2 linked regions of the Synechococcus elongatus PCC 11801 genome follow. The protein of the gene in region 2 binds, or shares a complex with, the protein of the main gene of each other region. Links are inferred from orthologs where the notes say so. Each region holds a gene or a part of one and is shown on either strand. Other genes may lie near its edges.

Region 1 (3,718 bases), 580 kb from region 2 along the record:
TGATACCGATTGGAATCGATCGCTGTCCCTCGGGGAAGTAGCCGCGTAGCGTCTTCGCCAAGGCTTCTGCACCGGCATTGTTGAAGCCCATCCGGTTAAAAGCAGCCAAGTCTTGTGGGATGCGGAACAGGCGAGGCCGCGGATTTCCCGGTTGGGCTAAGGCGGTGACCGTGCCTAACTCGGCAAAGCCAAACCCAAGATCGGCCCAGAGCGGAGCAGCAACACCATCCTTATCAAACCCTGCAGCCAAGCCGACCGGCGTTGCAAAGGTCAAGCCCCAGAGGGACATAGCCAAGCGGGGATCTTGGAATCCGTAGGTCTGGCGGAGGTAGCGGCGAAATCCAAGGGCAAGGGGCGATCGCGATCGTGCCAGAGCTGCCAAGAACCCCAGCGCATTACGCGTCAGCCACTCAGGGTCAACGTTGAGTTGCGACAGCAAGAGCGGCCGCAGCAGCGGGCGATAGAAATCCACTGGCGGACCTAGACCACCTCAGCTTGTTGGCGAGCTTGGGGCTGCGGATCGAACATGAACATCGAGTAGATCACGTTGCGACGAATCGCCGTCATCATCTCCAAGAACAGCTCGTAGCCTTCGCTCTTGTACTCCAGCAGTGGATCTTTTTGCCCATAGCCCCGCAGACCGACGGATTCGCGCAAGGCTTCCATCGCCTGCAGATGCTCCCGCCAAAGCGTATCGATCTGCTGCAGGATGAAGTAGCGCTCAGCCTGTCGCATCAAGCCTGGCTGAATCTGATCGATCTGAGATTCCTTGAGATCGTAGGCAATCCGTAGTTGTTCGTGGAGGAAGATTTTGATCGCCTCAGGAGACAAGTCTTCCAGTTGTTTGGCCTCAAGGTCTGCGAGCAGATAGACAAACTGCTTGACCTTATCAACCAGTTTTTCCAGATCCCACTCTTCCGACGGCAAATCGACGTTGATGTGAGCATCAACGATTTCATCCATCGTCCGTTCGCCGTACTGAATCACCTGTTCTTTCAGCTCAAGCCCTTCCAGCACACGGCGGCGTTCAGCGTAGATGGCACGACGCTGATTATTCATCACCTCGTCGTACTCAAACACCTGCTTACGGATGTCGTAGTAGTAGGTCTCGACTTTTTTCTGAGCCCCTTCTAGCGATCGCGTCAGCATGCCTGATTCAATCGGCATGTCTTCTTCAACGCGGAAGGCATTCATCAGCTTGGCCACGCGATCGCCGCCAAAGATGCGTAGCAGGTTGTCTTCCAAACTCAGGAAGAAGCGCGTGGATCCAGGGTCTCCTTGGCGACCTGCCCGACCGCGCAATTGGTTATCGACCCGCCGCGACTCGTGGCGCTCCGTGCCAATCACATGCAGACCACCGAGTTCAACCACCTCGGCTTGCTCCTGCTTGGTGACGGCTTCGTATTCCTGGCGGACTTTCTGGTAGGCTTCCCGCAGTTTTTGAATCACCGGATCGTCCGTCGGCGCCTTCTCAGCCGCCGTGGCGATCTTGTCTTCGGCTGCCAGTTCCGACAGGCTATTGCCGCCGTAGGTTTTCACCCCGAGATCAACCGCTGCCTTCAGCAGTTTTTCGGCCTCAGAACTCAGTTCCGCCGGAAAAATATCCGACGACGCTTTCCAAGTTTTGCGCGGCTTTTGACCGTTGGGCGACCCAAAGCCTTGAGCAGCAGGGCGACCGCCATCTAAGCCAGCAACGCTGGCAATTCCAAAGTCATCATCCTCAAAGCTGACTAACTGCGGCATCCAGTACTCGCGCAGCTTCAGCCGTGCCATGTAGTCTGCGTTGCCACCCAAGATGATGTCAGTACCGCGACCCGCCATGTTGGTCGAAATCGTGACTGCACCTCGGCGACCGGCCTGAGCAACAATCTCTGCTTCGCGCTCCACGTTCTCGGGTTTCGCGTTGAGCAAGTTATGGGGGATTCCCTGCTCATTCAGCAGTTGCGACAGAAACTCCGATTTCTCAACGCTGGTCGTTCCCACTAGAACCGGACGGCCTTCCGTATGGAGTTCAGCACAGTCAGCCGCGATCGCCCGCCACTTGCCAATCTCAGTTTTGTAGACAACATCAGGCTGGTCCCGACGACGGCTGACCCGGTTGGTCGGCACCACCGTTACTTCGAGCTTGTAGGTCTTCTCAAATTCCAGCTCTTCTGTCTTCGCCGTACCGGTCATGCCCGACAGCTTGGGATAGAGCAGGAAGAAGTTTTGATAGGTGATCGAAGCGAGGGTTTGGGTTTCCGGCTGAATCTCGACGCCTTCTTTGGCTTCCACAGCTTGGTGCAAGCCATCGCTCCAGCGACGCCCCGGCATCACCCGACCGGTAAACTCATCGACGATGACGATCTCGCCACCGCGCACAATGTAGTTCACATCTTTAATGAATAGTTCTTTGGCCTTGATCGCATTGAAGATGAAATGCGCCCAAGGGTCATTGGAGTCGAAGAGGTCACTGACGCCCAGCAGTTGCTCAGCATTGATGAAGCCTTGGTCAGTCAGCAGGACGTTGCGACCTTTTTCATCGACTTCGTAGTCGCCATCCGGCTCTTCTTCGCTGTCCGTATTGGTCGATCGCTGCAGCATCGCAGCTACTTCTGACGCCCGCATATATTTTTCGCTGGGGCGATCGACTTGACCAGAAATAATCAGCGGTGTGCGGGCTTCATCGATCAGAATCGAGTCCACCTCATCGATCACAGCGTAGTTGAAGGGGCGCTGCACCACTTCTTCAATCACCGCCGCCATGTTGTCGCGCAGGTAATCAAAGCCAAGTTCGCTGTTGGTGGCGTAGGTGATGTCGCAGTTGTAGTTGCGGCGGCGCTCCTCTGGTGACATGCCTTGCTGGATCAGACCAACACTGAGACCAAGGAAGCGATGGACTTGTCCCATCCATTCCGCGTCGCGGCGGGCGAGGTAGTCGTTGACCGTGACGACGTGCGCACCTTTACCCGACAGCGCATTGAGGTAAGACGGCAGGGTGGCAACGAGGGTTTTCCCTTCACCCGTCTTCATCTCGGCAATCTGACCGTCGTGCAGAATCATGCCGCCGATCATCTGCACATCAAAGTGGCGCAGTCCCAGCACGCGTTTGCTGGCTTCGCGCATGACAGCGAAGGCTTCAGGTAGCAACTCTGCCAGCAATTCTTTTTCTGCAGCTGGCGAGTGGGAAACCTTGTCGAGCTTCTGGCGAAACTCAGCTGTTTTGGCAATCAAATCTTCGTCGGAGAGGGGTTCAATGTCCTCTTCCAACAGATTGATTTCGGTGACGAGGGGTTTGTACTTTTTGACTTTGCGGACGTTGGGATCGCCCAGCAGCAGATTCAGCATGGTGGCAGCGGTTAGGCGAAAAACAGGCGAGAACCCGCGCCGTAGCAAGTCTCTCGCCTATCCTATCACCGCATCTGAAGTGCTTGAAGACTCGGCGATCGCCTGCTCCACATTCCAGCCAGGGTGAATTCTCCTCTCCTCACTAGGACAGAGATTCGTTGGTTGACTCCAAGAGCAGAGGACTTGCTACTGCATGACACCTGCTGCCCCGATCGCGACTAAACTCCACTGCTCGCTTACCTGTAGCTTAGTTACAACTTTCGGTTTGGCTGCGGGCACCATTCCAAAAGTACAGAGAAAAGGGCAGATGAAATATAGTCCTCAGACAATTGCCTTGAGTATTGCTGGCGTGTTGTTTCTTGGCATGCTCACCTATGCCAGCGGCGAAAAA
Region 2 (3,213 bases):
GGCTCACGCCAGTTTTGGCGAGAATTTCTTTGGCCCGAGTCGGACCAATTCCGTAGATATAGGTAAGGCCGATCTCAGCCCGCTTGTCGCGGGGCAGATCCACGCCAGCAATCCGTGCCACGCTCTCTACTCCCTATCTTTGGCTACTCGTGAGGTAAAACAATGCAAAAGTTGATGATGCTGACAGGCGCGAATCGCCTGAGGATAGTCTGGTCTGAAGCTCCGATAGCAGAAGCCAACAGCAGGGCACTCGCGAACGGGGAGCGAGCGATCGCCTAGCCTTGGCGTTGCTTATGCTTGGGGTTACTGCAGATGACCATGACGCGACCGCGACGTTTGATGACGCGGCATTTTTCGCAGATTTTGCGAACAGAAGCTCTTACTTTCATGCCAGTATTCGGCAAGACTCCAAAGTTTTGATACTACCACAGTTCGACAAGGCTGGGTAGGGTGGTCGTCGCTTAGGCCGTAACCTGTAGCGCGCTGACCAAGCGATCGGTGACCACTTCAACGGCGGCATTGCCATCAATCTCAAGGAGTTGTTGGCGATCGCGGAAGAAGTTGATCAGCGGTGCTGTTTGCTCGCGGTAGACCTCGAGGCGACGACGAATCACCGCCTCATTGTCATCAGCGCGGCCCCGAGCCAGCATTCGCTCGATGATCACCGGATCGGGAACATCGAGATTGACGGCCTGATTGATCTGTTGATCGATCTCAGCCAGCAGCGCATTGAGGTCTTCAGCTTGGCTACGGTTGCGCGGGAAACCATCCAAGATCCAGCCATTGGCCGTATCTGGTTGCTGAAGGCGATCGCGCACAAGGCCAAGAACCAAGGAGTCTGGAACCAGCTCACCTCGATCCATATAGCCCTGAGCTTCAACCCCTAGAGGGGTTTGCTGAGCAACGGCGGCCCGCAGCAGATCGCCCGTTGAGATATGGGCCAGTTGTAGCTTCCCAGCTACAACAACCGCCTGTGTGCCTTTGCCAGCTCCGGGTGGTCCGAGAAAAATGAGTCGCGTCACTAGTCTTTCACCATTCCTTCATAGCGCTGCGAGATCACGTAGGTTTGCACCTGCTTAGCCGTGTCGATCGCGACACCAACCAAGATCAGCAGCGAGGTTGCACCAAAACCTTGGAAGGTCCGAATCCGAGTCGCACCTTCCACCGCAGTGGGGATGATGGCCACTAGGCCCAAGAACACTGCCCCCAAGATCGTCAGGCGATTGAGGACGCCCTGGACATACTGGCTGGTTGCCCGACCAGGACGAACGCCAGGGATGCTTGACCCCATTTTTTTGAGGTTCTGCGCCAAGTCCACAGGGTTGAGGATCAGGGACGAATAGAAATAGCTAAACGCCACAATCAACACCAAGTAGAAGAGGGCATAGAGCCAGGGTGTTGGACCGTTGGGGCTGAGGTAGTTGGCAATCCGTAGCACCACTTCATTGCTGGTGAAGTTAGCCAAGGAGAACGGCAGGACCAAAATCGCCGAGGCGAAGATGATTGGCATGACGCCACCTTGATTCAGCCGCAACGGCAGGTAGCTACTGCGCTCGCTGTAGACCCGATTGCCCACCTGCCGACGCGCCGAAACAACCGGAATTCTTCTTGTCCCTTCTTGGACAAAGACGATGCCGACAATTGTTGCGAGGAAGACGATAAGCAGAATGACAATGCCACCCACGGTGCTGCGATCGCCGCTCTGGGCTAGCTCCAAAGTCTGCTGCAGCGAGCGCGGCAGGGTCGCCACGATATTGAGGAAGATCAGTAGTGAAGCGCCATTCCCGATACCGCGTTCGGTGATCAGCTCACTGATCCACATCACAAACATGGAACCAGCCACCAAGGCCAGCGCTGTTTGAATCGTGAACAGCGGCCCCGGTGTCACTGCGTAGCGGGTTACCCAGACGGCAATCACAATGCTCTGGAGCAAGGCCCAGCCGAGCGAGACGTAGCGCGTCAACTGTGCAATTTTGCGCCGTCCAGCTTCGCCCTCGTTTTTCTGCAAATCTTCCAGCGCCGGAACCGCCGCCGTCAGCAACTGCAAAATAATCGAGGCGTTGATGTAGGGCAAAATCCCAAGAGCAAAAACACCCAAGGCGGACAGGCCACCCCCCGAAAAAATATCGAGAAAGCCGATCACGCCGCCTAAGTTGGCATTCCCCTGCAGATCATTGCTGAACGCAACCCGATCGATGCCGGGAACAGGAATAAAAATACCCAGTCGGCACAGAATCAACAGGCCCACTGTGATCAGAATTCGCCCTCTCAAACCTGAGGCCTGAGCCATTTGTAAAAAGGTTTCTTGGGCGTTGGGAGTCTTCCCGCGACTGACGACCATAGCAATACTCCGAAGGGGACACGAAGGCCCCGAGCTAAAGCCAGCTTAAACAACAGAAGAGGGGCAGGTGACTGCCCCCATCTGACGTAACCTTTCGGTCACGGAATCAGCGATCGCTGATTCAAGCAATGGTGAAGCTGCCACCCGCCGCTTCAATTTTTTGGCGAGCGGTTGCGGTGAAGGCTGCAGCAGTCACCGAGAGCTTCACGGCGAGATCGCCATCACCCAAAATCTTGAGCGGGCCATCGTTCTGGGTCACAATCCCGGCAGCCATCAAGCTGTCCAGAGTGACTTCAGTGCCAGCGGCCAAATCAGCCAACGCACCGACGTTAACCACCGTGTAAGACTTGCGGTTGACCAGCGGGAAGTGCTTCAGCTTGGGCACGCGGCGGTAAAGAGGCATTTGGCCCCCTTCAAAGCCAGGCCGAGTCGGACGACCCGAGCGCGACTTTTGACCACGCATCCCGAAACCACAGCTTGCGCCTTGGCCAGCGGCAATGCCCCGGCCCACTCGGCGCTTACGCTTTTTCGCTCCCGGTTGCGGAGCGAGATTATCGAGTTTCATGAACCATCACCTTGAAACCAAGAGCAAAGAAAACGGCCTAGTACAGCTGCTCAACCGGGATATCGCGGGATTGAGCAACCTCTTGGAAGGTCCGTAGGCTAGACAGGGCTTCCAAAGCAGCACGGGCGTTGTTGAGCGGACTCTTGGAACCCAAGCGTTTCGCCAACACGTTTTTGACGCCAGCCAGCTCCAAGACAGTCCGGACAGCACCACCGGCAATTACACCAGTACCAGGCGCTGCAGGACGGATCAGGACTTGAGCAGCCCCGCCTTCCCCAGTGCTGGGGTGAGGAATGGACTGATCACG

The links.
Region 1: the proteins of secY (region 2) and secA are in contact, whole or in part, in a crystal structure (PDB 3DIN), measured with the Thermotoga maritima proteins. The link is inferred for Synechococcus elongatus PCC 11801 from one-to-one orthologs. Residues at the interface, in WP_004081795.1 of Thermotoga maritima: Glu108, Gly109, Glu110, Glu111, Ala236, Glu237, Arg238, Arg239, Ile240, Thr241, Ile242, Gln243, Tyr244, Ala245, Arg246, Arg247, Val248, Thr249, Gly250, Arg251, Arg252, Val253, Tyr254, Gly256, Ala257, Ser258, Thr259, Tyr260, Leu261, Pro262; in WP_004082002.1 of Thermotoga maritima: Glu261, Ala262, Arg263, Lys300, Ala301, Arg302, Thr303, Ile304, Ile305, Leu323, Tyr324, Asp325, Pro326, Val329, Ser330, Tyr333, Ile336, Lys340, Phe345, Val349, Glu363, Phe364, Tyr374, Ser375, Gly376, Gly377, Glu393, Ile395, Thr482, Ser483.

Annotation. Positions count from the first base shown.
Region 1 is NZ_CP030139.2:2,147,186-2,150,903, reverse strand. Bases 281-3,685 are described here. They hold secA (preprotein translocase subunit SecA), read right to left. Parts: upstream 3,328-3,685; coding sequence 481-3,327; downstream 281-480. Other genes in these bases: DOP62_RS10700 (hypothetical protein), read left to right, coding at 3,521-3,685; DOP62_RS10710 (quinone-dependent dihydroorotate dehydrogenase), read right to left, coding at 281-472. Outside these bases: more of DOP62_RS10710, read right to left, coding at 1-280; more of DOP62_RS10700, read left to right, coding at 3,686-3,718. UniProt on the Escherichia coli protein: Required for protein export, interacts with the SecYEG preprotein conducting channel.
Region 2 is NZ_CP030139.2:1,567,416-1,570,628, reverse strand. The notes cover bases 182-3,081. They hold secY (preprotein translocase subunit SecY), read right to left. Parts: upstream 2,342-3,081; coding sequence 1,022-2,341; downstream 182-1,021. Other genes in these bases: rpsE (30S ribosomal protein S5), read right to left, coding at 2,944-3,081; rplO (50S ribosomal protein L15), read right to left, coding at 2,463-2,906; DOP62_RS07625 (adenylate kinase), read right to left, coding at 462-1,022; rpmJ (50S ribosomal protein L36), read right to left, coding at 276-389. Outside these bases: rpsM (30S ribosomal protein S13), read right to left, coding at 1-121; more of rpsE, read right to left, coding at 3,082-3,213. UniProt on the Escherichia coli protein: The central subunit of the protein translocation channel SecYEG. Consists of two halves formed by TMs 1-5 and 6-10.